3 regions of the Pelosinus sp. sgz500959 genome follow, and region 1 is predicted to be linked to each of the others. Evidence: riboswitches for the same ligand, from Rfam matches in the RefSeq annotation. Region 1 holds a riboswitch; each other region holds the start of a gene.
The links. Region 1 has a riboswitch for cobalamin ahead of ACAN52_RS04220 (cobaltochelatase subunit CobN). Riboswitches for the same ligand answer to the same signal wherever they lie in the genome.
Positions count from the first base shown of each region.

Region 2: it holds a riboswitch for cobalamin, as region 1 does, so the genes downstream of both, cobI (precorrin-2 C(20)-methyltransferase) here and ACAN52_RS04220 (cobaltochelatase subunit CobN) in region 1, are expected to answer to the same signal.
Region 3: it holds a riboswitch for cobalamin, as region 1 does, so the genes downstream of both, ACAN52_RS19880 (sirohydrochlorin cobaltochelatase) here and ACAN52_RS04220 (cobaltochelatase subunit CobN) in region 1, are expected to answer to the same signal.

Region 1 is NZ_JBGJZL010000002.1:321,818-326,972, reverse strand. It holds gene ACAN52_RS04225 (TonB-dependent receptor plug domain-containing protein) at 1-1,784, shown strand, start outside; cobalamin riboswitch at 2,011-2,188, shown strand; gene ACAN52_RS04220 (cobaltochelatase subunit CobN) at 2,290-2,952, shown strand; cobalamin riboswitch at 3,046-3,226, shown strand; gene ACAN52_RS04215 (sirohydrochlorin cobaltochelatase) at 3,351-3,671, shown strand; gene ACAN52_RS04210 (hypothetical protein) at 3,708-3,992, shown strand; gene ACAN52_RS04205 (sugar phosphate isomerase/epimerase family protein) at 4,076-5,029, shown strand.
Region 2 is NZ_JBGJZL010000006.1:175,679-188,503, forward strand. It holds gene ACAN52_RS11415 (M20 family metallopeptidase) at 1-1,132, shown strand, start outside; gene ACAN52_RS11420 (ABC transporter permease) at 1,255-1,995, opposite strand; gene ACAN52_RS11425 (ABC transporter ATP-binding protein) at 1,995-2,834, opposite strand; gene ACAN52_RS11430 (ABC transporter ATP-binding protein) at 2,839-3,630, opposite strand; gene ACAN52_RS11435 (FecCD family ABC transporter permease) at 3,631-4,647, opposite strand; gene ACAN52_RS11440 (ABC transporter substrate-binding protein) at 4,637-5,605, opposite strand; gene cobI (precorrin-2 C(20)-methyltransferase) at 5,733-6,440, opposite strand; cobalamin riboswitch at 6,634-6,817, opposite strand; gene ACAN52_RS11450 (bifunctional homocysteine S-methyltransferase/methylenetetrahydrofolate reductase) at 6,951-8,747, opposite strand; gene ACAN52_RS11455 (sugar phosphate isomerase/epimerase family protein) at 8,883-9,842, opposite strand; gene ACAN52_RS11460 (Nramp family divalent metal transporter) at 10,021-11,298, shown strand; gene ACAN52_RS11465 (metal-dependent transcriptional regulator) at 11,308-11,763, opposite strand; gene ACAN52_RS11470 (P-II family nitrogen regulator) at 11,916-12,275, shown strand; gene ACAN52_RS11475 (ammonium transporter) at 12,430-12,825, shown strand, end outside.
Region 3 is NZ_JBGJZL010000018.1:39,253-52,077, reverse strand. It holds gene ACAN52_RS19905 (sugar ABC transporter permease) at 1-457, shown strand, start outside; gene ACAN52_RS19900 (hypothetical protein) at 510-1,550, opposite strand; partial or broken gene msrB (peptide-methionine (R)-S-oxide reductase MsrB) at 1,791-2,234, shown strand; gene sfsA (DNA/RNA nuclease SfsA) at 2,253-2,939, shown strand; gene ACAN52_RS19885 (radical SAM protein) at 2,965-3,861, shown strand; cobalamin riboswitch at 4,004-4,186, shown strand; gene ACAN52_RS19880 (sirohydrochlorin cobaltochelatase) at 4,666-5,625, shown strand; gene ACAN52_RS19875 (sirohydrochlorin cobaltochelatase) at 5,862-6,668, shown strand; gene ACAN52_RS19870 (hypothetical protein) at 6,743-7,045, opposite strand; gene ACAN52_RS19865 (response regulator) at 7,309-8,001, shown strand; gene ACAN52_RS19860 (sensor histidine kinase) at 7,998-9,482, shown strand; gene ACAN52_RS19855 (YitT family protein) at 9,565-10,422, opposite strand; gene gnd (decarboxylating NADP(+)-dependent phosphogluconate dehydrogenase) at 10,642-12,054, shown strand; gene ACAN52_RS19845 (ABC transporter ATP-binding protein) at 12,160-12,825, shown strand, end outside.

The DNA of each region.
Region 1 (5,155 bases):
TTAGTCTAGACCAAATAATTGTCACAGCTCTCAAGATTGAAAGTAAAGATTTGGAAACTCCTGCTTATGTAACTGTTTATACAGAAGAACAATTAAAAGGAACTGGAGCAGCGAATATACTAGAGGCTCTACGTTATACGGAAGGGATTATTTACCATTCTATGGGACCAGGGGGACAATCATGGGCTGGGATGACATCTAAAGCCGTGATGAGAGGTTCCGAAAAAGGAACCTTGGTATTAATAAATGGTGTAAAAATAAATATGGATGGCTACTATAATTTAGAAGACATACCAGTACAAAATGTTGAACGAGTGGAAATCGTTAAAGGTGCTGCTTCTGTTTTATATGGAGCAGATGCTTTTGGCGGAGTCATTAATGTAATTACCAAAAAAGATATTAAGAATAGTATAACCTATTCACAGGGGAATTTTGGACAGAAGAACCATAGTTTATCTTTGCAAGACGGAAAGTTTAATATAACGGCAGTAGAACAGAAAATTGGGCTTGTTAAGGGGCTCTCTGATACTGGATATGGTACTGGTGGTAGCGATAAAAATTCTTTCCAATGGTCTTATAAGGTGAGTGATCAGCTGACTTTTACCCATGAGCATGTAGAAAATGAATATTCTTTTGATAAATATTCAGGCACGACTTCCAATATAAATTGGAATGTGAAAACGCAATCATCTTTATATGATGATGTAAAAGATTATGCTCGTTTGCATTATGATGGTGATAAATGGGATATAAATGTTTACACTAATGTACAGGACCGAGAATATAACAAATATACTGGGCTAAATACTAGTAAAGTACATAGTAATAGTGAAAAGTATAAATTTTCTGAATATGGAATAGATGCTCAAACCAACTGGGAAACTTCTTTTGCTACTTTTTTAGGTGGTATTGGCTACTCCCGGGAAAATTATCGTAAAAAAGTGATGTTACCAATAGCTTCGGCAGTCAATTTTAATGAGTCTAGGGATGGATATTCTATGTTTTTGCAAGGTAGTAAAAAAGTAAGTGAAGACACAACGGTGATTTTAGGTGTTCGCCAAGAATATGTAAAAAATAATAGTGATACACTTTCTGCTTTCTGCCCACAATTGCAGGTTTTAAAAAAGCTTGAAGAAAATAAAACCTGGTATATCAATGCAGGAAAATCTTTTAAAATGCCTGGATTTAATCAATTATATGATACTGCTGGCACTATTTCTGGGGCAAATGCAGATCTTAAACCGGAAGAAGGATGGAACTATGAAACCGGTTTAAAATGGGAAGGAAAAGATAGTTCGATCAAAGTTGCCGTGTTTAACATGGATTATGATGCTATTAAATATGTAAATCATGGTACCAATGCTGATCCATATTACATACCAGAAAATATACCTTTTCGTAATACGGGTATTGAAATGAGTTATCAAAAACAGCTTAACAAAGCTTTTAGTTATGTAGTAGGAGCTAGTTATGGGAATCCGGAAATTTATAGTGGGAATCAGTGGATTTCACAATATGGTAGAGTGCAATTTAACACGTCATTGAAATATCAATATGATCGTTGGACAAGCAATCTAACTGCGAGCTATTTAGGAGATCGGGCATATACGGACAAACCTCAATTACCGGTGAATCTGACAGTAGCTTACGCAATGGATCAGAATAAAACCATTAATCTATCCATTGATAATTTACTGGATCGTCGTGATATTAATACTCATAGTACGACACCATATTACGCATTGCCACGTTCTTATCGTCTAGGTTATACACAACAATTCTAGTATTCTTGTCCTAAGATACTTTCTAGAGTTTATTCGGGAAGCTGGTTGAAATTCAGTGTGATTTCACCACTGAATTTCAACCAGTACATGTTGTACTGGGAGTTTTATATCTCAAAGGGGCGAAGGTGTTTTTGTTACTACTAAAACATATAAGGTTGCCTCACATCATCTCAAAAAAAGTCTTGACAACGTTTTCAATTTACTATAAAGTGAAAAATATCACAAATAAATATCAAATGATGTAGGTGCCCTTCGGGGCTTAATAGGGAAGCTGGTAAAAGCCAGCACGGTCCCGCCACTGTAATGAGGAGTGAACCCATAGTATGCCACTGAGAGGAAAGTCTTGGGAAGGTGTGGGCGAGCAATGATCCAGAGTCAGATTTATTTATTGTGCTTATTTCATCTTGACGTATTTTTACGTTGGGATTTTATTTGCTATAAATCATTACAGAATCTCCATAACTTTCTTAAGTATGGAGATTTTTTACTTTAGGAGAGATATAATATGTTAACTACTACCTATAAGGAAAATATAAGACGTAGTCATCTACTTTATGGGGGACTACAGCATTATTCACAGCAAGAGTGTGATGATCCAATGTCCCGATCTTTAGTATGGAATGGTATTTTTCACCCTCTGGCAAACCAAGTATTTACAAATACTAAAAGATATCATCATCAATTTTGTCAAAGGAAAAGGCTGACAGTCGGTATTATCTTTTCTCGCGATGAGTGGGTGAAGGGAGATACAGGGAATTACAGTATGTTAATTGACGAAATAGAGAAAATAGATTTAAATGTCATTGGAATTTTTAGTCATTGGTTCGGTAATAATGATAAAAATATACCTAGTATTAATGAAACTGTCGAAAAATATTTTTATGACCACGGTATACCAATTATTGATGTGCTCATCAATTGTTTTGAATTTTCTTTAACAAAACGACGTCCCGTTGATAAAACTTTTTTAAATCAATTAGGTGTACCTGTACTAGAAGGATATAACATATCTCACGGGGGAGGTACTCCTTCTAGCGGACAGTTTGTGAATGAAACAAGTCAAGAGGATTCGATACCAGATCTTATAAAACAGATGGCAAGACGAGCTAAGAAGTGGGCATTTTTGCATAGTGAGGCAACAATGAAAAATACAGAGAGATTGATATAATGAAGAAGATTCAGTAAAAATAAAAAGGTTATCATAATAATTGACAAATCTCAATAGATACTATAGAGTAATTAGTGTGATAAATCACTAAAATTTAATAATAATGATATAGGTGCCCTTCGGGGCTTAATAGGGAAGCTGGTAAAAGCCAGCACGGTCCCGCCACTGTAATGAGGAGTGAACCCATAGTATGCCACTGAGATGAAATTCTTGGGAAGGTTTGGGGGAGCGATGATCCAGAGTCAGGAGAACTGCCTATATAACAATCACCGTTTGACCTGCGAGAGATGGGGAGGAGATTTGTACGATAGCTTCATAGTTTTGTTGTACTTATTTCGTCCCGGCATAATTTGTGCCGGGATTTTTGCATCTCAAATTTTAATTAGGAGGTGTATAAGATGAAAAAAGCCATTGTAGTTGTTGGTACTAATACAAATGATTATGACATCTTAAAGGCTGGTATGGAAAGTATAGAAGATAAAATTAAGGGTAAATTTCCTGATTATGAAGTACGCCGAGCTATCTCATCGCCAATTGTCATTGGAAAAATAGCTCCGAAAAATGATCTGCAACTCGATACTACCCAACAGGTTCTTAGAAGGTTACAAAGAGAAGGATATCAAGAAGTTATTTTTATTTCACTAAAAGAATCCTATTTATCAACTCCTGAATACCATTATGATGATCCTAGTGATAAGTTAAATGCTTACATAATATAAAAGCACAAAAATGAATTATAATTGGAGGAAAATATAATGTCAAATTTCACAATTGTTCCATTTACGCCTTTAACAGAACGTATTGCTGTAGAATTACCAGAGTTATCATCAGGTTTGCATCAATTAAAATTGATGATTGGTGAACAGGATTTCAATAAATATATCAATTCACTGATTAGTTTAAAAAGAAGCGGAGATCTGTTACTCCTTATCACAGGTAAGGCAATGTATTATTCCATCATCGAAAAAAAATTTTTACCAATGCTAAAAGAAAGTTTTAAGGTCGCTAAGGTACGAGTTATTAATCAAGGGATCGAATGATAGCAAAGAATACTGGATAGGGTAGCCTTAAAATAAAATTGCTCGATCTTTAGGGACAAGCGATTAAAAAAGGATTTATGATAATGATACAACTTGTTAATATATCTAATTATACATGTGATAATGAACTGATTCATAATAACGCAGAATGTCTACAGACTTTTTTAAATCATCATCATATCGATGGATTAGAAATGATGTTTTGTGCGCCATGGGATCGATTTGTTCATAAAAAAGAATGGGTACAAGGAGTCCATCTACGCTTTTGGCCTACTTGGCTTGATTTTTGGCGTGGTGATAATCAAGAGTTACTCAAACAGTTTGGCAGTAATGAAGGGATTATCGCCTGCTATGGAGGATTAACACGTAGTGATTGGCTTAACATTTATAGAGAAAATATTCGAACTGCAGTAAAGGCCAGTGCGAAATATATGGTTTTTCATGTTTGTCATGCCAGAGTACCAGAATTTTTTAGTGGGAATTTTAGTTCTTCTGACAGTGAAGTCATCGAAGCTACCATTGAACTCGTTAATGAACTAGCAGATGAGATCCCAACAGATATAGCACTATTATTTGAAAATTTATGGTGGCCGGGACTTACTCTCAAAAATCCTACATTGGCTGCTAGATTATTGAACGGTGTGAAGCACCCTAATGTAGGAATCATGTTGGATACAGGACATCTAATGAATACCAATCAAGAGTTAAAAACGGAATCTGAGGGTATTGATTATATTCTTACTGTATTACATGATTTAGGCGAATATCGTTCCTATGTGCGAGGTATTCATTTACACAAATCTCTTTCAGGAGAGTATGCAAAAGAGAGCCAGCTCCGAAAGACAGAAAAATTTAGTATAACTGAAATTATGAATCACGTCTTACAAATAGATCAGCATCAGCCTTTTGCTACTAGTGAAGTTCAACGATTAATCAATTATATTAAACCAGATTTTTTGGTACATGAGTTCATGTATTCCACTATAGAAGAATGGTCTCAAAAAATTTTGGTACAGCAACAAGCATTACAATTATAGTTGACGTATATCCTAATTAGCTTATTTTTATATCTGCGTAAGCACTTTATCTAACAATCATGATTTGACTTGCGAGATATAGAGAGGATAGTTGCGACTAATGTATATCTCATATTATAGATAACC
Region 2 (12,825 bases), on a different contig from region 1:
TGATTCAATTGTAAATTTACGACGTCATTTTCATATTCATCCCGAACTGAGTGCCCAGGAATTTAATACCCAACAGAAAATCATGGACGAACTCTTAGCTCTTGGACTTCAGCCAAAAAAAATTGCTAACACAGGTGTCATTGCTGATTTACAAGGAAAATTACCTGGCAAGACCGTAGCAATCCGCGCTGACATTGATGCCTTAGAACTTCAAGATGAATGCAATCAACCTTACCAATCACAAAATCCTGGTGTGTGTCATGCCTGTGGTCATGATGGGCATACTGCGATGCTGATTGGTGTAGCCAAAACACTCGTTGAGTTAAAAAATGAATTTTCAGGGACGATTCGTCTTTTATTTCAACCTAGTGAAGAGCGTTTCCCTGGCGGAGCGGAAATGATGATTGCAGATGGTGCATTAGTTGGCGTAGACTGCATTATTGGCACCCATCTCTGGCAAACCCTTGAAGTTGGAACCATCGGTATTACCTACGGCCCCATGATGGCTTCACCTGATGAATTTACAATCAAAATCAAAGGTCGAGGTGGACATGCCTCCATGCCACACCAGACAGTCGATGCCCTATTGGTCGGCGCACAAATCGCAGTAGCACTCAATACCATTGTCAGCCGCAATGTTGACCCAATGGAACAAGCTGTTATTTCCCTTGGTTTCTTTAAAGCCGGTGATACTTTTAATATTATTCCTGATACGGCCATCTTAAATGGTACAGTTCGTTCATTTAATGAAACAATGAGAACAGCCCTCTTTGATCGTATTGAGCAAGTCACTATGGGCCTCTGCCAAGCAGCAGGTGCTACCTTTACCTTTGATAAACATTTAGGTTTTCTACCCGTGATTAATCATCCCGACATCAGCAAAGTACTTGCTGACGCTGGTGCAGAATCACTGGGCAGCGAGAAGGTTCTTACAATCAATCCTGTAATGGGTGGCGAAGATTTCTCCCAATACTTAGAAAAAGTTCCTGGGGCATTTATGTTCGTCGGTATTGGCAATGAAAAGAAGGGGATTATTTATCCCCAGCATCATCCTAAATTTGATATGGATGAAAAAGCTCTCTTTCATGGAGTCGAAATTATGACGCGAGCAGCCCTTACACTTCTCAAATAAAAAGAACTTGACTTACGCCAAGTTCTTAAAGTTAGAGGAAATCTCTAGTCATTTTTACTTACAATCAAAATAGTAAAATACTTTCTGATTCCCTAGAAAGTACGTGGATAAGCCTAACATGCTTATTCACGTACTTTTTTCATTAGCCATACCCCAGTACTAATAAATAAGGCAATATAGCTTACCATCATAAAGATCGAAGTCATAGGCACTGAACCACCAGAAGAAATAGATCGTAAGGCATGGCTTGCATGTGTAAGAGGTAATATTTTAATCACCCAAGCCAAGAGAACTGGCAAATGATCTGGGACAAAAAATGTAGCACACAAAAATGACATCGGTAACAGTACATAGGTATTAAAATTGGCCATATCTTCATGAGAATTCATAATCATGGCGGCCACTAATGCCATAGAAGCAAAGACCAAACAATTCAATGTTAAGACGAGCAAGAACCAGACATTAATCGTTAAATGAGCACCAAATGCATAAGCTAAGGCAATAATAATCACGGATGAAATCAAACCTCGCAGCGCCCCTGCCAGTACCTTACCAATCACAAAGGAGGCAGAACCAATAGGCGCGATTAAATATTCTTCCAAGGTTTTATGATATAACCGACTCATATTTAAAGGACTACCCACTGAAATGAAGCTAATATTCATGGAGTTTAACGCAATAATACCAGGTACGATAAAATCCAAATAACTCCCTTGATTCACTTGAATACTACGCCCAAGTCCCCAACCAAAGGCAACAAGATATAAGATAGGCGAAACCATACGGGATAAAATAAACCGTCCAATGCGCCGCCTCAGTACTAACCAATCCCGCCAAAAGACTGTCCAAATATCATAGAGCATTAGCCTACCACCTTTCGCCCTGTCAATTCAACAAATGCATCTTCCAAATTGGTTTGGCGTAAGGTTGTCGTCGTTGTAAGTGTCCCAGCAAACTCAGAAGCCATAGCACGATCAGCAAAAAACTTTGTTTTACAACCATCTGCCTCATCCCACTCTACAACATAAGCACCTAAACGTTGACACAAGGCGACTGGACTATCCAGCGCAATTAACTTGCCTTTTTCCAAAATCGCCACTCGCTGACATAAACTTTCTGCTTCTTCAATATAATGAGTCGTTAACAGTACAGTCAGTCCCTTTCCTTTTAAACGACGAATCAATTCCCAGAGGCGCCTGCGCACCTGAGGATCAAGACCTACTGTCGGTTCATCTAGAAACAAAACTTTAGGTCGATGAAGAAGAGCTCTTGCAATCATTAAACGCCGCTTCATGCCCCCTGAAAATTTTTGCACCATATCATTGGCACGATCACTGAGTTCTACATACTCTAATAGTTCAGTAATTCGCTCTTTCCGAACCTCTGCCGGCATATGATGAAGCCTGCCATGAAGTTCAAGGTTTTCCCATGCCGTTAAATCAATATCCAAATTAAAATGCTGAGGCACTACGCCAATTACAGCTTTCACACAGGGGCCACCGTGGGCCACTTCACAGCCATCGATCATAATTTTACCTGACGTTGGCTTGGTCAACATGGTGAGCATTCGAATGGTTGTGGTTTTACCGGCTCCATTTGGACCCAATAATCCAAAAATTTCGCCCTGGGCAATGTCCAAAGACAAATGATTAACCGCAATCCGATCATCAAATTTTTTAACTAACTCTTCAATATGAATCATACTTCTATCCTCTTTTTTTAGTTAAACCTGTAATGAGTACAACTGGTTTACCTAAGTTATCAATCTTTATTTCACTCTCAACGCCAAAAACTGTGCGCAAGGTATGTGATGTAATCACATCCTGAGGCCTGCCTACAGCAAAAATTTTCCCTTGGTGTAAGACTACAACACAATCCGAATACTGGGCAGCATGATTAATATCATGAAGTACCATAGCAACAGTAATCCTATGCACACGATTAAACTCTGCCAACAATTCCATAATTTCCAATTGATGACAAATATCTAAATAAGTCGTCGGCTCATCAAGTAATAGGATTTCTGGTTTTTGCGCTAATGCCATGGCAATCCACACCCGCTGGCGTTCACCACCAGACAAAGTGCTGACAATCCGGTCTGACATTTCTTCAAGACCAGTTTGCACTAAAGCCCAACTGACACACTCATCATCTTCTTGCGACTTTCCCTGCCACCACTGTTGATGAGGATAACGGCCGTATTCTACTAGATCTCGCACGGTTAAATCTTTCGGAGCCTCTGGTGATTGGGGTAAAACCGCCATTTTTCGGGCAATGACTTTATTACTCAGCTCAGTCAAATTTTGTCCATCTAAATAAACATTACCTTGATCTGGTTTTAAGTTGCGTGATAAGACTTTCAGTAGTGTACTTTTACCTGAACCATTCGGACCTAAGATGGAAATAATCTGTCCTTTTTCAACTTCTAAGGTTAAGTTTTCTAGAACGCTTTTCCCATCAAACCCCACGGCTATATTTTGTGTGTTCATGATTGTCATTTATGCATCCCTCCTTAAGAGATACAAGAAAAAAGGTGCGCCGACAAAAGCCATAATAATACCGACTGGAATCTCAAGAGGGGAGAATGCCACCCTTGCTAAGGTATCACTTAAAGTAACAACAGCCACGCCTAAAATAGCAGAAGCAGGTAATAAATAACGATAATCAGAACCTACTAACAATCGTGCCGCATGGGGTACAATCAAACCGACAAACCCAAGAAGTCCAACGACACTGACAGCACTTGCTGCCAATAAAGCTGCCACTGCTGTTAAGGCAATCCTTGACACTTCTACATTAAGGCCAAGACCGCGAGCAATGTCATCCCCTAAATTTAAAATATTAAGTCGCCTAGCACCAAGTAGTGCCAAAATCCCGCCCACGATAGTGTAGGGCAAGATAATATCAATATGAGGCCAACTACGCGCCGATAAGCCCCCTACCATCCACATGAGAGCGCCATGGACGCGATCACTATAAAAAACCATCAGAGCCGAAATACCTGAGTTTAAAAATGCCGAAACGGCTACCCCGGCTAAAATAATACGGACTGGACGAATGCCGCCTTTCCAGGCAAGTATATAAATAAAAATCGCCGCCGCCATAGCACCTACAAAAGCAATCGGAGTCACTAAATACTCTTGATGAGGAAATAGTATCAGAATCGTTACCCCCGCCAAACCTGCTCCTGATGAAATACCAATAATATGAGGATCAGCTAAAGGATTTTTCATCACTCCTTGGAGTATAGCTCCTGCAAGGGCCAGATTAATACCAACAAGAGCACCAACTAAGGTTCTTGGAAGACGAATATTCCAAATAACTTGTCGATTTGCTCCTGACTGGTCAGAAATAATGGCAGATACAATATCTTGTAAACTAATCGCCAAAGCCCCTTTGGTTAAACTCAAGATAATACCGCCAACTGCTAATAAGGTAAATATGAGTAACATAAAAATTCGCCAAATCCCTCGGTCACGCAATCCAGCATATGAAAAAAAATTTCTATTTGACATTGCCATAAACCTCTGGATAGATCACTTTCGCCATATATTCTACGGATTCATGAAAACGAATGCCAGGATTTAATTGAAAAAGTTCAGATGGCAGAAAAAATATCTGGTCATTTTTTACGGCACGCAATCCTGCCCACGCAGGATTACTTGCAATATCACTTTTCATTCTTTTTTCAATATCCGTCATATTACCCATGGTCACAACCAAAATTGCATCTGCATCTCCCTCAACTAATTTCTCTAAGCTATAAGGAGCGATATCTGGATCGCTTTCAAGCGGCTTACTGCCAGATGCGATATTTTTAATTTTTAACATTTTTGCTATATTACCTGCAATGCTATTATCAAGCTCTACTGTGACATTTTTAGCCGTAGCATGCAAAATAACAACTTTTTTACTTTGGGCAGGTAACTTTGCAATTACTTTATTAATCTCTACTTGCATGTTATCAATTAGATGTTGCGCCTCGGACTGTGTGCCTACAATATCACCAAATAATTTTATCTTAGCTATGATATCATCAAAGGTTTTCATCTTCAGCATCACGACAGGAATTTTACTACTTTCTAAAATAGGAATTATTTTTTCATGAATCCCCTGAAAACCAATGACTAAGTCAGGCTGTAAGGCTAAGACTTGTTCATTGTTCACATTGTAGATAAATCCGATTTCAGATGCATTCTGCGACGCTGGGAAAACAGCAGGACTCTTAGAACTAGGTCTCCCAACAGCTTGACCACCAACCCCATATAACACATCTAAAAACGATGTTGACAACACCACAATGCGCTGTGGTTTTTGTGGCAGCGCTACAGTTCGCCCTGCATCATCAGTTATACGTAAATATTCAGTGCTCGTCTGAGTGATTGCTTTTTCTTTGGCCTGAGAACTGCACCCAGAAAAAATCAAACTGATCATACTAATGATAAAAGCTAAATAAATTAGTTTACGTTTCACAAAAACACCCCTTCCAGATGTAAAAATAAAGAAAACTTGGCTTGCGCCAAGCCTCATTTCGTAAGAAATGCCGGATAAAAATATCCGGCAAAAATTCATCTATTTATTCCGGCAAATAAATGGTCTATTAACCAAGTTTGCGTTTTTTTGCTAAAATTGTTGTTAGATAATTAACTTGCGTTCCATCAACTTCATCTAAGTTATAACTAATTTGCTCGTCAGGTAATCCACATTTACTAATCATGACTGCATTATCACCATAACCATGTTGATTCAATTTTTCTACCACTTGCGTGAAATTTTTGTAGACTTTCATTAAAACAACATTGTCCGATAAAGCCAAGATTTTATCCATATCTTCATCTTCCATCGTTGCTGGAATAATGCTAAGTACATCGGTTCCTTCTGCTAAAGGCTGGCCTAATTGGCTGCCAATGGCACAAAAAGCTGGCACGCCAGGTACTGTTTCAATTCCAAAACCAGACTCTTTTAATAAACGATAAATATACATATAAGTGCTATAAAACATAGGATCACCCAAGGTCAAAAATACAACTTTCTTCCCAGCTTGCAGTTCTGCAAGAATGGCTACTTTATTATTTGCCCATGCTTCTGTTAAGGTATTAGCATCATTAACCATAGGGAAAACAAGTTTTAAAATTTCAACATTTTCTTTTAAATAAGGACGAGCAATCGATAGAGCTGTACTATCTTCTTTTTTCTCAGTCTTAGGAGCAATAATTACATCGGCTGCTTGTATCACCTTTACTGCTTTTAAAGTAAGTAATTCTGGATCTCCTGGTCCTACACCAACACCATAAAAAATTCCTGACATAATATCCTCCTTAAAATCTGTGTATTCATTGAAAATTAACGTAAAAAAACATCTTCCGTTAATACTAACCGGAAGATGTGGATGTCTACAATTATAACAGTACTTTAACCATGAACATGTCAACACACAACTGCGCTTTGACACAACATACAGTACAACTGTACGAACCCCCTCCCCATCTCTCGCAGGTCATAACGGTGATTGTCATATAGGCAGTTCTCCTGACTCTGGATCGTAGCTTATCCATACCTTCCCAAGATACTTTATCCCAGTGGCATATACATGGATTTGCTCCCCATTACAGTGGCGGGACCGCGCCGGATTTTAACCGACTTCCCTATTAAGCCCCCAAGGGCACCTACACCATCAATATGTAATTTTCAGAGTTCTCTATTTACAACTCTATAACAAATATTTTAACTTGTCAACCACAAATCATTCTTCTCTCGATCCTAGAGCAGATGAGTAAAGATAATTCTAACAATCTCAAGTAAAACTTATTTCTGTCCGTTATAGATTGAGTTTTTTTATAATCTTCCTAATCATTTCAACTCGGTTGAATGGTGTAATAAAATAAAATCCATGTACATGATCTTTCATTTTATTAGCAAGATCTACGGCAATTTCAATTCCTAGAAGTTCGGCTTCTTCTTTTGCCATATTCTTATCAAATTGGTTTAAAATATGTTCTGGTATTCGAATTCCTGCCACCTCATTATTCAAGAAATGAGCATTGCGATAACTAACCAGCGGCATGATTCCTCCCAAAATTTTAGCTTTCCCATCCTGTTTGAGTTGTGGTAATAAGTGAATGACATTCTCATCAAATATAGGTTGGGTCAAGAAAAACTTAGCCCCTCTATCCACTTTCTTACCCATTCTCGTTACCTCAACTTCAGGGTGAAGTCCGTTTAAGTTCAATGCCCCACCAATATGAATCGGTTGTCCAGCAAATACTTCTTGATTCATTGTAGCAATCAGTTCGATCAATTTAAATGAATTAAGATTGAAAACACTCTTTATATCATTTTTATCTGCCATGGCAACAGGATCACCCGTTACGGCTAATATATTGCGGATATTCTCAGCATAACCCGCAAGTAGAGAGGATTTTAACGCATTTAAATTTTTATCTCGACAACATACATGAGGAATTACCTCAATTCCGACCTCTCTTTTAATTTTTGCAGCAATCATGATTGAATCGACCCGAGCTCTGCCCATGGGTGAATCAGCAATCGTAATCACGTCCACACCTGACTCTTTGCAAACTCGCGCATTATCTAACATCAATTCAACATCTGCATGAAATGGTGGATCTAATTCTACAGCGATGACAAACTGATCCTGTTTTACTTTTTCAGCAAAACCATCTAACTGATTCACTCCAAAAATGACTTTTTCTTTTGTTACAATTTGTTCTTTGGGCACATATCGATCTGAACCAGTATGAATTAATTCTGCCATTTTTTCAATGTGAATAGGAGTCGTACCACAACATCCACCTAAAATTTTTACGCCTAATTCACCAATTTCCTTCATCTTTTCAGCAAAATAATCCGGATTTTGAATATATACTGTTCTTTCATGTATAATTTCTGGATATCCTGCATTGGGGGCTACGGCGACAATATCCTCACCCATATTTATTTTTTGCAAGGAATTATAAAGATGGGTGGGACCCACACCACAATTAAATCCATAAGCATCAATATTTTTCGTTTTTTTCACTTCAGCTACAATGTGCTCATTACTGATCCCTTTACGAGTAAATCCTTCTGGAGTCGTTGCAAATTGAGTCAAGATAAATAGATTGGGATCTTTCGCCTTGATGTATTTACTAATTTCTCCAAGATTGACTACATCGCTAAAAGTTTCAAAAATAAATATTTTGATGCCCTGCTCCAAAAAAACATCGACGATAAATTGATAATCAGCCATAATCTTTTCTTGATCAATGTGGATATGATCAGCCATTTCTGGTATCGGTCCTATACTTGCTGCCACGAATATATTTTTATTGGCAGTCACTTCATGTGCAATATCAATTCCAGCAATAATGAGTTCCTTTAATTTCGCTTTTGAAACATCTAAGGCAAGAGGATTTGCCGAAAAAGTATTCGTTTTGATTAATTTTGCACCTGCCGCCATATACTCTTTATGAATTTGTTTAATGATTTTTGGATTATTAACATTTGCATATTCTGGTAATTCATCGTAATTACCAGTTAGTTGAGCATAATAGGTACCCATGGCACCATCTGTAATCAAAATATTGTCCTGCAAATACTCTCTTATATTGATCATGCTTATCCACCTTCTTAAAAAAAGATAACGTTAAAGGCAAAGCAATGATGCTTTGCCTTTAATACAATTATATCATGTAACATCCACATCTTATAGTCTCTGCCAAAATTACAAAATTGCCTCTACTTTTTCTTTCTATCGGTTCACCTGCAAAGCTGCTTTTTGCATCTTAATCTTCTCTGACCATTCTTCTATAGAAGAATACATGAATTCATGCACTAAAAATTCAGGTTTAATCTCATGAATCAGTCTTTGCACTTCACTTGTGGAAAAAGGCTGGTGTTGATCGATGTTTAAAACATGATTCATAATTTCACCCATATCATATTTTTCTACCTGTTTGCACAAACTTTCTCGCCGATACTCTCCTGACAGGGATTTATGTAAATGAACGCCTCTCACATAACGGCGATAATCTCCCAAGGAATGTAATACACTCAAAATGTAGTCAACGCCTTCACCCTCTGTTTTTAGTTCTGGATTGGTGTTCATTAGGTGCCCGACATCAAGCATGATCCCAACATTAGAATGTTTCACATGATCAAGCAATCGTGAGACTAGAGCAGGATTTTTAAGCGTCAGTCCAGGCCACCATAAATTTTCAAACAGTAATGCTACATTCGGCGGTATTTCATCTACCAGTTCATTGACCAATTCAATTGTTGCTTCTATAACCTCACTGTCTGAAGCACTAAATTGCCAACTGAACAATTCTTGAATACGAGCATGGCTTACATGAAAGACCAAATAGTGAGCCCCCGTCTTAACTGCAGTTCGGATATTAGCACGATATGCCTTAAGCCAAGCTTCACGTGTTAATCCCCCATAACAAGCTACTATATTTTCTTCACTGCCAAACTCTTCTAATAATACACGCTTATTACCTCGCCAAAAATCCAGCCAAGCAGGCCAAAATCGCAGGTGTACTCCTTTTAGCATTTCTCTCGGATATAATCTTTCATCCCACTCATCATAAAACATGAGCTCTAATCCATCAATCTGATGCTCTTCTAGAAATTTCTTTAATACAATAGGGTCATTATTAATTAAATCAATATCAGATGTATAACTCGATATATTAATAAGTTGTAACATAATTAAAAATCCTTCTTTTGAATTACTGAGCCATATAAGCCACAACTATTGTATCACAAAATGGAAGGCGCACAAATTCCTTCTACGCATATAATATAATAATTCAACTTTCTTTTATGTTAGCCGCGGCTAACCATGTTGCTGGATAGTACTACACATAATATGAGGGGTGATCATTTTGAAAGAAGATCAAATTGTATCCAATCTACCTATACATTTACCATCAATCCCTGGGGAAGAAATAAAATCAAAAGCCAAAGGGCTCTTCAAATACCTTGGACCAGCTTTCGTTGTCAGTGTTGCTTATATGGACCCGGGCAACTTTGGTACGAATATCAGTGGAGGTTCACGGTTTGGCTACAATCTTTTATGGGTCATTCTTTGGAGCAATCTGATGGCAATTTTTGTGCAAATTATTTCGGCAAAAATTGGTATTGCTACTGGGATGGGATTGCCGGCTCATTGTGGGAAAGTTTTCTCTCGCCCTACCAATTGGTTTTTATGGTCAATCGCTACAGTAGCGGCTATGGCAACGGATCTTGCAGAATTTCTCGGAGGAGTGCTAGGCTTTTACCTGCTCTTTAATATCCCTTTAGTGTGGGCAGCTTTGCTCACTGGAACCATTACTTATTTTATCTGTCACATGCAAAAATATGGGCAAAAAATTGTTGAGCGAATCATCACTAGTATGGTTGCAGTCATTAGCATTGCCTATGTGTGGGAAATGTTTATCGCTATGCCTGAATGGGGGCAGGTCGCCTACCACGTAGCTGTTCCCCTGCTAACTCCTGATAGTGTATTGGTGGCAGTGGGAATGCTCGGTGCCACTGTAATGCCTCATGTGATTTATTTGCATTCTCACCTCGTACAAAATCGTCGTACAAGTGACGAAAAAGATTGTATCCATCACTTAAAGATGGCTAAAATGGATGTATTCTTCGCCATGAATATGGCTTTTATTGTCAATGCTGCTATGGTAATCGTCTCTGCCGCCGTATTTAATGGCAATGGCCTCAACATCGACAGTATTGAGGCTGCGTACATGACATTAGAACCTTTAATGGGAAATATGGCTGCGGGGGTTTTTGGTTTAGCCCTCCTAGCTGCTGGTCTATCCTCTGCAACCGTTGGCACAATGGCAGGCGAAGTCATTTTAAACGGATTTGTAGGTTTTGATATTCCCATTAGCCTAAGACGAATGATTACAATGCTGCCTGGTATCGCAATTCTATTGGCAGGCATTAATCCAATGAGTGCTTTAATCACAAGCCAAGTTGTGTTAAGCTTTGCCTTACCTGCAGCCGTTATTCCTCTCATGTTAATCAGCAATCATGCCACTATCATGGGACGCTTTAAAAATAGTATGCTGACTAATATGGTCGGCTGGCTTATTGTCAGCATGATCCTCGCAATGAACGCAATTTTGCTCTATCTCATCTTGAGCGGGCAAGCTTAATGGAGTCGATCATGATGAAAAAGCATCATGATCGGCCTTATTATTTTTATTATTGTTTTTCTGATTCACATATGCAAGAAAAGCTTGATAACATTCAGGCTTTTCTTGCATGAATGTCACTACTAATTGAATGGAATAAATAGTGTCTCGTGAAAGATAATGCTCCATCGCTTCAACTTCAGCATTAATATCACAAGTAGCACAAATTAGAGTTAGAAATTCTTGTAAAATCTTATTTCTTTCAACCAAAAATCCCCCCATTTTTCTACCAACCTCAGTCAATTCAATCATACCGTAAGGCTGATAGTGAATATATTCTCCAGCTTTCAATTTCCATAAAGCTTTACTAACAGAAGGCAAGGATACATTTAATTTCTGGCTGATATCAGTAACACGAACAATGTCATTGGATAAAGAAAATCGGTAGATTTCTTCAAGATAATCTTCTAAACTGGGAGAAAGCATAAATACCACCTCCAAAAAACGCTTTTATACACAGCTTCTGAAAAAATAATAATTCTATATATTGTCAGAAAACTCTACATCGTTTAAAATGAACTTACTATCTCTTTTAGCAAGAGGCATGCTTAATCTAATACGATGAAAGATGGTGACTTATGCATAAAATAACTAAGATCGAAATCATTACGCGACCTGCCAAACTGGACGAATTGAAAGAAGCATTAAATGAAATTGGCGTTACTGGCATGACGGTTAGCCAAGTTTATGGTTGTGGTTTAACAAAAGGTCATACAGAAATATATCGGGGAAAAGAATATACAATTAACCTATTACCAAAGATTAAAGTTGAAACTGTCGTTTGTGAAGTACCTGTTGAACGTGTCCTAGCAGCTGCAAAGAAAGTACTCCGGACAGGCGAAGTTGGCGATGGAAAGATTTTCATATACCCCCTAGAAAATGCTGTTCGAATCCGTACTGGTGAAGAAGGCGATATCGCAATCATGGATCCCAAATAAGGAAAAAAAAAGAATATACCTTTTTATTTATTCCATGCTATAATGTAAAAATATATGGCAATGAAGCCAAGTTTATTAAGTTAGCCCCTGAAAAGGATGCTGATTTTTTAGGCTTGGTTTTTTTTGTGTGTAATAAAAAACGGAGGTATATTAAATGGAAATAACGACCAATTCTTTAGCTATCGGATTAGATACGGTATGGGTTTTACTTTGCGCTGCACTAGTCTTTTTTATGGAGGCTGGTTTTGCAGCACTAGAAGCTGGTTTTGTCCATAGCCGCAATTCATTAAATATTATAATGAAAGTACTAATGGACTGCACCATTGGTATGATTGGATATTTCCTCTGTGGTTTTGCACTTATGTATGGTGCCGACAAAATTGGTTTATTCGGTTCCTCTGGATTTTTTTTAGAAGGAGATTTTACCCACCTTGGGCTTAAAATACCAATCTACGCTTTCTGGCTATTTCAAGCAGCCTTTGCTATTGCAATGGCTACAATTGTCTCAGGTGCAGTTGCAGAACGTATGAAATTTTCACCTTATTTAGTT
Region 3 (12,825 bases), on a different contig from region 1:
CGTTCCCGTTCTCATACTTGCTATTTTAGCCGTTATATTTTCCTATATATTGACGAGAACAGTGTTTGGGCGTCGAGTTTATGCCATTGGTGGTAATGGAGAAGCCGCTAAGTTATGTGGTATTAACGTTCCGAAAATGACATTAACGTTGTTTGCCATGCATGGATTGTTAGTTGCGATTGCTGGAATACTGCTGACTTCTCGTTTGAATGCTGCATCCGTTGCAGCTGGGCAAAATGCTGAAATGGATGCCATTGCTGCTTGTGTAATTGGTGGTGCTAGTTTAGCAGGGGGTGTAGGTAGTGTAGGCGGTGCAATTGTCGGAGCATTGGTTATGTCCAGTTTAGATAATGGTATGAGTATGCTAAACATTGAAACTTTTTGGCAGTATATTGTGAAAGGTTGCATATTAGTCATTGCTGTATGGTTTGATATTGCTACTAAAAATAAAAAATAAGATGGATTTATAATAAAAAAAGCTTTCGCAAAATTTGTGAAAGCTTTTTTTATTATCGATCACTGCTATTTTCAGCAATTTCTACTTTGAGTAGTGAACGTACATTTTCAATCTGATTGGCAATGCTCATGAAAGGAGAGCTGGCAAAATGAAGACCAATTGCAAAGGGAAGATGATTGATGAGGGTAATGAGCAGGGAACCAGAATCACCACCAGCTGTCATCGCTGTATTGACAATTTGATCTTTAAAGCGGGCTACTTTTCCTCCTTCGTAGGATACATCAACAGTAGCATTCGTTGCTACGATTCTACCTCGGGTAAAGCCAGTGGTACGACCTGTTTTTTGCACCAATAGACCGACGTTTACTTTTGATTTTGGTAGCCAGCCACGAAGATGGCCCATCCAATAGATGGCTCTATTCAGGTTGTGTAGCTGCCCTTGGGCTATTGCAGCATCGACAACATTATTGTGCAGGTAACGAGGGATAAATGGTTCAAAGTCAATGGGAATAAAGCGGCTCAAGGTGGCAATGGTATCAAAGGGAGAGGAACCACCATCGACGCGGCCTGGCTGAATAATTGGGTCACCAGGGTAAGCATTGTTTTCTTCCGCAAGGACGTGGTTATTACTTAAGATATAATATTTTTTCGGAATGCCTATGTTTTTAGGAAGTAGGTCATAAACACATGTACCCATGGTTCCAGCTGTAATCCTAACATGACCAATGCTATAACCGCCTTGTGCTGGGCGAATACGTTCAGTGAGGTTAGAGGACCCAGCGCTAAATTGTGAACTACTAGTCTTAGCCATTAATCTTCCGACAGGAATAACATCCATATCGATGCCATAGAGTGACGATGGCAATAAATTGACCTTAGATAATTTATGGGAGGCTACTTTCTGAGTGACTAGCGCCATGAGTGCTGGTCTACCAGTAGGTTGATTGTTTTTCCATTTTACTCCGATCCCGAGCCCGACAACATTGGCAAATAAGTTATCAGGGTGCAAAAAGTCATCGACAACATCAGTGTGGAGTTGTTCCAACATAGCTAAATCAACTGCAGATAATGTCAGCTTATCCTCATTATTCATTGAGATGCTCCCTTCGCGGGACGTATTTATAGAATAAGAAATATACTATTTTTATATAATATTTGGTGGCGAAGAATTTGGTGCTATAAGTAAAATATTTTACGAAGAAGAATTTTAGTTGCAGTATTTGTAATTACTATTATAATGAAAATATTACTTGAGTTGTTATGAAGACTTGATTGAATAAAGAAGACTTGGTCACTGAATAAAAATGTAAAGGGGTGTTCTTTAATGGATCGTAAAAAATCTTGGGAAGATAAAGAAGAGTTAAAAAAACGTCTTACAAAGCTACAATATGAAGTGACGCAAAATCAAGGAACTGAGCCGTCCTTTGATAATGAATATTGGAATCATAATCATGCCGGGATTTACGTTGATATTGTATCTGGTGAACCTTTATTTAGTTCAATGGATAAATATCAGTCTAGCTGTGGCTGGCCAAGCTTTATTAAACCTTTATCACCAGAAGTTCTGATCGAAAAACCTGATGATAGTCATTTTATGCACAGAATTGAAGTACGCAGTAAAGAAGCAGATTCCCATTTAGGTCATGTTTTTAATGATGGGCCGACATCGACGAAGCTGCGTTATTGCATCAATTCAGCGGCGTTGCGTTTCATTCCGAAAGAAGACTTAGTCAAAGAAGGATATGGTCAATATCTTGATTTATTTACATCTCATTAGAACGATAGGGGTTATTGAATGAAGTATACAAATATCGTACAGGGAATTTTTATAAAACGTGTCAATCGTTTTATTGCTCATGTATTGATTAATCATAAGGAGCACATTGTTCATGTAAAAAACACGGGTAGATGCAAAGAATTACTGATCGCTGGGGCTGTCGTCATTCTGGAACCCGCAAGAACTCCAGAGCGGAAAACAGCCTTTTCTTTAATTGCAGTGTATAAAGGTGAACGATTGATTAATATGGATTCTCAGGTGCCTAATCATGTTGTATTTGAAGCCATGCAGGCAGGAGGCATTCCAGAGATAAGCGTAGTCAGGGCGATGAAAAAAGAAGTGACTTATGGAAACTCTCGATTTGATATTTACTTTGAATCAGATCATCAGCAGAATTTTATTGAAGTCAAAGGTGTAACTCTTGAAGAAGAGGGAATCGTGATGTTTCCTGATGCCCCTACCTCGCGTGGCACTAAACATATTTATGAAATGATCAAAGCTGTAGAGGCTGGATATGGGGGCACGATCTTTTTTTTAATTCAAATGAAAGATGTCCATTATTTTAGGCCTAATGTGGTAAGGGATCCAGAATTTGCTCAAGCATTAACACTAGCAGCTGCCAAGGGTGTTAAGCTACTTGCTTATGATTCAGTTGTACATGAAGATGAAATTGTTCTAGGAGATCGAGTACCGATCTTTTTGTAAGAGAAAAGTGAAATGGGTGATAATTATGTATTTTGATACTGCTGAGGGACCGGTATTTCGTCCACCGAGTGAGGCAAATAGTTTTATTTTGCGAGTGACCATAGGGTGCTCTCATAATCGTTGTACTTATTGTAATATGTATCGATCTGTCAATTTTCGTGTACGTACCATGGATGAGATCATGGCGCAAGTCAATGCAGCGATTAGTTATAAGGAGTATATTCGTCGGATATTTTTAGCTGATGGAAATGCTTTAGTCTTACCAACGGATACCTTATTAAAAATTCTTGCTATGTTAAAAGAAACTTTTCCTAAATTGCGCAGAGTATCTTGTTATGCTGGGCCAAAAGATATTTTACGTAAAACACCTCAGGAATTACAGCAGTTATATGAAGCTGGGCTAACTTTAGTGTATTATGGTATGGAATCAGGTGACGATGAAGTTTTAAGTCATATCTGTAAAGGCGTCAATGCGCAGGAGTCTATTGCTGCAGGACAGCGAGTCGTTGCCTCAGGCATGAAACTATCCATTATGGTGATTGTAGGTCTAGGAGGAAAAGCAGGTTCAAAAGGACATGCACACTATACCGCGATGGCAATTAATGCGATAAAGCCCAATATGTTAAGCGCTCTAACCTTGATGATGTATCGTGGGAGTGAACTGCGGGAAGAATATGAACAAGGGAAATTTGAAATTTTATCACCTGCAGAAAGTATGGGTGAATTGTATGAACTCATTCGTGAGCTTGACTTACCCCTTACCTCTCATTGTTTATTCCGCAGTAATCATATTTCCAATCATATTGCGCTAGCAGGTACTTTACCCCATGATAAAGAAGAACTGCTCAGTGCAGCTAAACGAGGAATGGAAGAACTCTCTATGCTCACAGAATGGGATGTTTATAATAATGTAGAACGATAAGATCATTGCACTTGATCGCAAAATGGTGATGATGGATTTTAGGGAAAATTTAATTATTTAACTATCTGACTATTGTAATTTAATAAAAAGTAGAGTATAGTTATTGATGTTAGTATTTGTATTGTAATGAATAACTTCATAATTAAATATTTTTGAAATAGGTGCCCTTCGGGGCTTAATAGGGAAGACCGGTGTAATGCCGGCGCGGTCCCGCCACTGTAATGAGGAGCAAACCCAAGGTATACCACTGAGACGTAAGTTTTGGGAAGGTTTGGGCTAGCAATGATCCAGAGTCAGGAGAACTGCCTATTTATCAATCACCGTTTTACCCACGAGCGATGGGGAGGGGATTAAGTGCCATTCAAGGTTGTATTGTACTTATATCCCGGCGTATTTTGCGCCGGGATTTATATATAACTAGGATGTTCTTAATGTAATCTCCCGGCTTGTGGTCGGGAGATTACTTTTTTTATGGTATGTGGCTATTTCGTATTTGGGTGCGTCATAGCTTGGCATATAGATCAAACTTTCATTATTCAATTTATTGCGATGGCTGTCGTGGGTTAGACAGTTGGTTCCGTGGATACGGAACTTCCTTTTTCAGTCAGGTGCAGTGTGGTGTAGGTATCTTACCGTTTTAAACACGACATGCTCTGTCATAAAATGAAGGAATGATCCTTCATAAAAAGTTGCGGTAGTTTAGTTGAAAACTTAGTGTTATTATAAGTGAGGTGAATGAGTGACAATTCAGTAGTCAGTAATCTAAATTTTATTTTTTAAATTTGAAAGGTTAGGTGTATCTTGATGAAAAAAATCATGTGGATATTAGGAATTTTATTTTTATCGGCAACTATGATTGGCGGAATGACAATGACGCAAAAAGTAAGTGCTGCTGCTGTTTCTGAGGGTAAAAAAGCTATTTTGGTGGTCAGTTTTGGTACAACTTATGGCGATACACGGAAAGTTACAATTGATGCGGTAGAACAAAAAATTAAACAAGCTTTTCCTGACTATGAAGTCCGTCAAGCTTTTACATCGCGCATTATTATAAAGAAATTAGCAGATCGTGATGGCATACACATGGATACGGAAAAACAAGCATTAGAAAAATTGAAAAAAGAAGGGTATACAGAAGTCATTGTGCAACCATTACACATGGAAGCTGGTGATGAATACGAAAAAGTGAGTCGTATTGTAGATACCTATGTACAAAATAAAAGTTTTTCTAAGATCTCTCTCGGCCGTCCTATTCTTTATTTTGTAGGACAAGAAGGAAAGCCAGATGATTATGCGATTGCTATTGAAGCATTGAAAACTCAATTGCCGAAATTAGGCAAAGGTGAGGCTGTTGCATTTATGGGTCATGGTGGTGTTAATCCATCCAATGCTGCGTATGGTGCATTGCAACTAAAGTTACAAGATGGTAAACTAAATAATGTATTTATTTTTACCGTTGAAGGGTATCCAACGATTGAAAACCTTAAGGAAACACTAAAAGAAAAGAAATTTAAAAAAGTAACATTAATGCCTTTTATGGTTGTAGCAGGTGATCATGCTAATAACGATATGGCCGGTGATGAGAAAGATTCATTCAAATCCCAGCTTATTGCAGCAGGATTCAAAGTAGATACCTATCTTCACGGGCTTGGTGAAAATGCAGCTATTCAAGATATTTATGTACAACATGTAAAAGATGTGATCGATGGAAAATACAATAAAAATGAACGAAGCAAAGATGCACCTGTTATTCCAGTGATTGATTAGACGTATTGATTCATTTCATACAGATAAACGACTGACGTTCTGACGATTCCATTCTGGATTTTAAAAGGAAGTATCAATACTGAAAGACACACAAGACTTGATTCAGATGGAGTTAACACTCTATCTGAATCTTATTTATACTTATCTACCAGGCTTTGGCCGCTTTTAACTCTCGTTTGTAGAAGATGTAAAGCTTAGAGTGGTTTAGTTATGGAATATAATAAGGGGAGTTATATATTGTGAAGAAAGCAATCTTAGTTGTTAGTTTTGGTACAACCTATCAACGTGGACTGGAGTCAAGTATTGAAAGCATTGAGAAGAAAATAAAAGCAACATTTCCTGATTATGAAGTACGCCGCGCTTTCACATCACGCATTGTGATCAAACGATTAGCAGCGCGTGACGGTCTGCAAATTGAGAATGAAAAAGAAGCATTACAACGGCTGCAAGACGAAGGTTATCAAGAAATTTATATTCAACCTCTACATGTGGTTGTTGGTGCAGAGTATGATAAGGTGAAAAAAATAGTTGTACATTCTGCTCATGCTAATGTATTCCATAAGATTGTGATTGGTCGCCCGCTTCTTTATTACACAGGGCAAGAAGGAAAAGCAGATGATTATTTAATTGCGATTCAGGCGATTAAAGAACAATTACCAAAGGTTCAAAATCAAGAAGCTGTTGTCTTTATGGGCCATGGAGGATTACATCCTGGGAATGCAGCTTATGCTGCCTTGCAGATGAAAATCGAAGATGCAGGTTTGGATCATGTATTTGTCTATACGGTAGAAGGTTACCCTACTCTAGAGAATGTGATCCCAAAATTAAAAAAACACAATATAAAAAAAGTCACTCTTATGCCATTTATGCTAGTCGCTGGCGATCATGTTACAAATGATATGGCGAGTGATGAAGAAGACTCTGCTAAATCGCAGTTGCTCAAAGCTGGATTTGAAGTTGATGTCTATCTTGGTGGTTTAGGAGAAAATTCTAAGATTCAAGATATTTATGTGCAGCATTTAAAAGATACGATGAATGTATAAAAGATAAAGGACTGTGTTGAATTTTTTTCAACACAGTCCTTTATTTAGTTTTAGGATTGCATATTGTTGGTTTTTTATTTTTGCTTATCAGCGGCAGTAATGGCTGACATCGTAGCATTTACCGCTTCATTACTACCGAAAAAAGCCATAGTATTCACATGTTGAGGACAATTGCCAACAATTTCAATAGCAATCACATTTCCAGCCTTCTGGCCAATATCAGTATAATAAAATAAACTAGGAAGATCAGTTTGAAGTAGACCGATCGCAGCAAAATGAGTATCTTCTACTAGTTTCTTTGACTCTTTTGCCGTTCGACGCAGTAATAAAGCAACAGTACTTGGACGTGGAGCATGGATGATACGAGTAATAATCATGATTCTCACCTTCCAACAAACAAAATATCGGTTTTTTTCAAACATTCCCTTTCAATATAAGAATACCCTTTGTATTTTATTGCGAGTTACTTCAATATTATTGTCATAGCAATTTGAGGTTGGTGAAAAGTTATTTTTTCATATGGGTATTATTAACATCTTGATCGTAATGATAAGGTTTGATAAATCATATATATAGCACTATAATATGATTTATATTATAGTGCTATATATACATAATTTATAAAGAAGGTGAGACAATAATGGTTGGACAGACTTTACTCATTGTAGATGATGACGCTCAAATTCGTGAGCTGCTGAACCTTTATTTTAAAAAAGAAGGATTTGCAGTTGAAGAGGCTGCTGATGGTGTGGAAGCCATTCGCAAAGTCGTAGAGAAGAAGCCTAATTTAGTGATTCTAGATATTATGATGCCTATACTTGATGGTATCGAAGTCTGTCGTGAAATACGGAAATTTTCTCGCATACCCATTATTATGCTAACTGCGCGCACTGAAGATGAGGATCGTATTATGGGGCTTGAGCTCGGGGCCGATGATTATGTTGCAAAACCTTTTAACCCTCGAGAAATTGTAGCTCGGGTTAATGCTGTATTAAGACGTGTTCCTGATATGGACTATGTTAAGGCTGATACAATTGAATTCCCACAATTAGAAATTAATATTACGGAACATACGATCACTACTTTTGGCAAACAAGTATCCCTTACAGGTAAAGAGATGGAATTACTATGGTGTCTTACATCTCACCCAGGAAGGACCTTTTCCCGGGAAATACTCCTTGAAAAAGTATGGGGTTATACATATTTTGGTGAGACACGTACTGTTGATACTCATATTAAACGTCTAAGGCAAAAACTAGGATCAAAAGAAAATACTCCTTGGGATATTCAAACCGTGTGGGGCGTCGGTTATCGTTTTGTGGTTCAACAATGAAATATTCATTGCAGTTAAAATTATTGTATAGTTTTATGTTGGTGATTGTAGTCATGCTAGTTGGCGTATCCTTTGGTGTATCTCTTATCATTAAGGAAGAGACGGTAGCAAGTAAGCAAGAAGAACTCATTGAAAAAGGCTCCGAATTGGCTCAGGCGGTGAGTTCTTTTCAACAAGAACATGGCAGTCTTGAAGAATTGCCTAGTTTTTTAAATAGCATAGATGGATTTGTTGAATCACGAGTCTGGATATTAAATCAATCACGACAGGTGATTGCCATGTCTACAGCCCAAAAAGGGCAAGGTGTACAAATCTCTAAAGTGAATCGCCCTAGCAAAGGGATGGGGGCGGGATTTATACGGAATGAACTTGATCCTGTTTTTGAAGGTAAAGTTTGGACCAAAATATTTGATCACCCTTTTTATGAGGAAAAAATGTTAGTAGTTGCCGTACCGATTATCGCTGCTGATGGCAGTGTAGAAGGTGCAGTACTGCTCAATAGACCAGTGACGGAAATTAATTCTTTTTTATATAATATTTATTATTCCATTGGGATCGCAGGATTAGTAGCTTTCCTTCTAGCTCTACTAGTTGTCAGTCGGCTCACACGTAGTATTGTTCGCCCGCTTAAGGCAATGCAAGAAACGGCTGCTGCGATGGCCAAAGGTGACTATAGTACCTCTGTTACCGTTGAAAGTCGTGATGAAGTAGGAAATTTGGGAGTTGCTCTCAATTCGTTAGCTCAAGATTTAGCCAGTTATATTGAAGAACTTAATCAAATTGAAAAACTTCGTCGTGAGTTTGTAGCCAATGTATCTCATGAGTTTCGGACACCTATGACGATTATTCGTGGATATAATGAAGCATTAATGGATGGTACTGTAAATGATTCGGAATTAGTCAAAAAATATCACAGTCTCATGGGAGATGAAATTCTACGATTAGAACGTTTAATTACAGATTTATTAGACTTAAGCCGTTTACAATCATCAACGGTACCGATGGAAAAAGAAAAATTGCCACTGGCGACGCTGGTTGATAGTGTTGTCAACTTAATCAGGCAACAGGCCGAGCAAAAGCAAGTCTCGATTATTGTTAATACGCAAAAATCAAACTCCGCGATTTGGGGCAATGGGGACCGTATTATCCAACTTCTGCTTATCATTGTGGATAATGCCTTAAAATATACTCCGGCAGGTGGTACAATTACCGTCGGTATAGTGATGGAAAATGATTGGGTTGTATTAACAGTGGTTGATACAGGGATTGGGATACCAGAAACAGATTTACCTTATATTTGGAATCGACTTTATAAAGTCGATAAATCTCATTGTCGCGCTAATGGTGGTACAGGCTTGGGATTGGCTATTGGGAAAGAAATTATTGATTTACATCATGCAGAGGTTAAAGTAACCAGTCAAGTACAGCAAGGTACAACCGTAACGATTCGATTTCCTCTTGCTGATAAAATATCAGAATGATGAATGAAACTCTTTCGCAATATCTGAGGGGCCAACAATCAATAAGTAAAAAAAAGAAGTTCGCCAGTTGGCGAACTTCTTTTTAATGGATTGCACGTTTCTTAATACGACCACCCATGACTTCATGTACTTCACTGATGGTCACGAAAGCGTTTTCATCGATCTCATCGATGATATTCTTTAATTTCGAAACTTCTAGTCGTGTAACAACTAGATATAAAACGGCACGATCTTCGCCACTATAGCCACCCTTGCCATTCAAGAAAGTAACTCCCCGACCGAGGCGAGCCATTACTTTTTCGGCAATAAGCTCTGATTTCTCAGAGATAACCATAGCAGCTTTGGTTTCCTCTAAACCTTCAATGGTAATATCAATCATCTTAAATGCGATAAAATAAGCAATTAGAGAATACATGGCTTTATCCCAACCAAAAACAAGACCAGCACTAGTCAAAATGAAAAGATTAAAGAACATGACAATTTCCCCAACAGAAAATCCCGTCCTCTTATCTAAGATAATAGCGACTATTTCTGTTCCATCTAACGATCCACCATAACGTATAATTAAGCCGACTCCGATACCTAATATAATACCGCCAAATACAGCGGCAAGCAAAAGATCTTCGGTTAATTGTGGTAGTGGATGTAGGATGCTAACCCAGACAGATAAGGAGCAGAGGGAAAATAAGGTAGATATCACGAAAGTCTTTCCGATATGGTTATAACCTAAGATTAGAAATGGAATGTTTAAAACAACGATAAACATGCCTAACGGATAGTTGCTAAGATAACTGACCATAATAGAAATACCAACGATTCCTCCATCAATGATGTTGTTAGGAATCAAGAAAAATTCGAGACCAATTGCTGCGAGAGTTGATCCAATAAATAAGAATAAGAATTTGAAAAAATAATTTAAAGATGTGTTTTTTTTCGTCATAAGACCTCCCTAAAATTATAATGGTACTATAAATATAACATAATCTAGAGAAAAACACAAAAAGAAGTGTAACACATTTAATGAAAATAGGTCAAAAGTCCGTGAATACTTTACAATTGTTGTAATAAAGAAAAAAATATCTATGTGTGACAGGTGTTGTCTCATTATGTCTCGAATAATATTAGAGTATAGTACTAATAAGAAAGGACGGAGAAAATGATGAATAAAAAATATGATATTGGACTTATTGGACTTGCAGTGATGGGGGAAAATCTAGTCCTTAATATGGCCAGTAAAGGTTTTAAAGTGGTCGTATACAACCGTACAGTGAATAAAGTAAATGAGTTTTTAGAAAAAAATAAGGACTATGATACCATTGGCGGTGCCTATTCTATCGCTGAATTGGTTGGGATGCTCAGTAAACCACGTAAAGTGATGCTAATGGTTAAGGCTGGTAAGCCCGTTGATGATATGATTAATGAACTCCTTCCTCACCTTGAAGAAAATGATATTATTATTGATGGTGGCAATTCATTTTTTGAAGATACAAGACGACGGACGACTTATCTTCAGGAAAAAGGAATTCAGTTTGTTGGCGCTGGTGTATCGGGTGGCGAAGAAGGAGCATTAAAAGGTCCTAGTATGATGCCAGGAGGCAGCCCTAGTGCTTATGAAGAATTAGCACCGATTTTTACGCGAATTGCAGCTCAGGTAGAGGGTCAGCCTTGTTGTTCCTACGTTGGTCCTGATGGGGCAGGTCACTATGTAAAAATGGTTCATAATGGAATTGAATACGGTGATATGCAACTTATTAGTGAAGCATACTACATTATGAAAAATGTTCTTCAGTTATCAACCGAGGAGTTACATAAAGTTTTTTCAGAGTGGAATCAAGGCGAATTGGATTCCTACTTAATTGAAATTACGCGGGATATTTTTACACGCAAAGATGAAATTACGGGTCAACCATTGCTCGAAGTTATTTTAGACAAAGCTGGGCAGAAAGGTACTGGTAAATGGACCTCTCAAAGTGCATTGGATCTAGGTGTTCCCACGCCGACCATTACAGAAGCTGTATTTGCCCGTTGTATGTCGGCTTATAAAGACGAACGTTTGGCTGCAGCAAAGACATTAATAGGCCCTCAGAAACAATATAAAGGTGATAAGAAACAACTCATTAGCGCTATTCACGATGCTCTTTATGCTTCAAAAATATGTGCTTATGCTCAAGGGTTTGCTTTGCTTAAAGCCGCAAGTGCAGAGTATGGCTGGAATCTTAATTTTGGTGAGACTGCTTTATTGTGGCGAGGTGGTTGTATTATCCGTGCTCGCTTTCTTGATCGGATCAAAGAATCCTATGCTGATAATGGCCAGCTTGTGAACCTAATGATGAGTCCCTTCTTTGCAGAGATATTAGCAAAGGCTCAAGATAATTGGCGCTTGGTCGTTATCACGTGCAAAGAGCTTGGTATTCCAACACCGGCTATTAGTGCATCGTTAGATTATTATGATAGCTATCGAAGTGCAGTGTTACCGGCGAATTTACTTCAAGCACAACGCGATTACTTTGGGGCTCATACGTATGAACGTACTGACCGTTCAGGAATCTTTCATACAAATTGGAATGACTAATTTCTTATAATAAAACTCCTGTAAAGTGCAGACACTTTGCAGGAGTTTCACTATTGTAAGAGTAAATAGAGTAGTTCAGACAAATTTTTCAAGGGGAATTTAAACATGGAATTTCTGAACAAATATAGAAGAAAATATGGTAAATCTTTTTGCTTATCAGTATTTTTTGTCATGTGTGAAACCATGTGTGATCTGATGCTACCTACGATTATGGCACGAATTATCGATATCGGTGTTGCCGCCAAGGAAATGGATTATATTTTGTCCATGGGGGGCGAGATGTTATTGATTACAGTACTTGGATTTGCAGCGGCAACTGCTCGAAATCTAATATCAAGCCGTGTTTCTCAAGCCTTTGGGACGGAATTGCGATCCGATTTGTATAAGAAAATTCAACATCTTTCCTTCGAAAATATTGATCAGTTTGATCGAGCTTCATTAGTGACTCGACTCACCAATGATGTGACTCAAGTGCAAAACTTTGTAAATGGACTAATGAGAATTTTTATCAAAGCCCCTCTGCTTTGTATCGGAAGTCTGATTATGGCCATTCGTCTCAATTACAATTTATCATTAGTACTCGCAGTCGTTGTTCCTGTTGTTGGTATTTTAATTATCGTAAATATGAAATTGGGGTATCCGCTTTTTAATAAAGTCCAGCAGGCTCTTGATCAGGTTAATAGCGTTATGAGGGAATATTTATCTGGTGTACGAGTTGTGAAGGCTTTTAACCGCTTTGAATATGAAGTAGAAAAATTTAATGATGCCAAT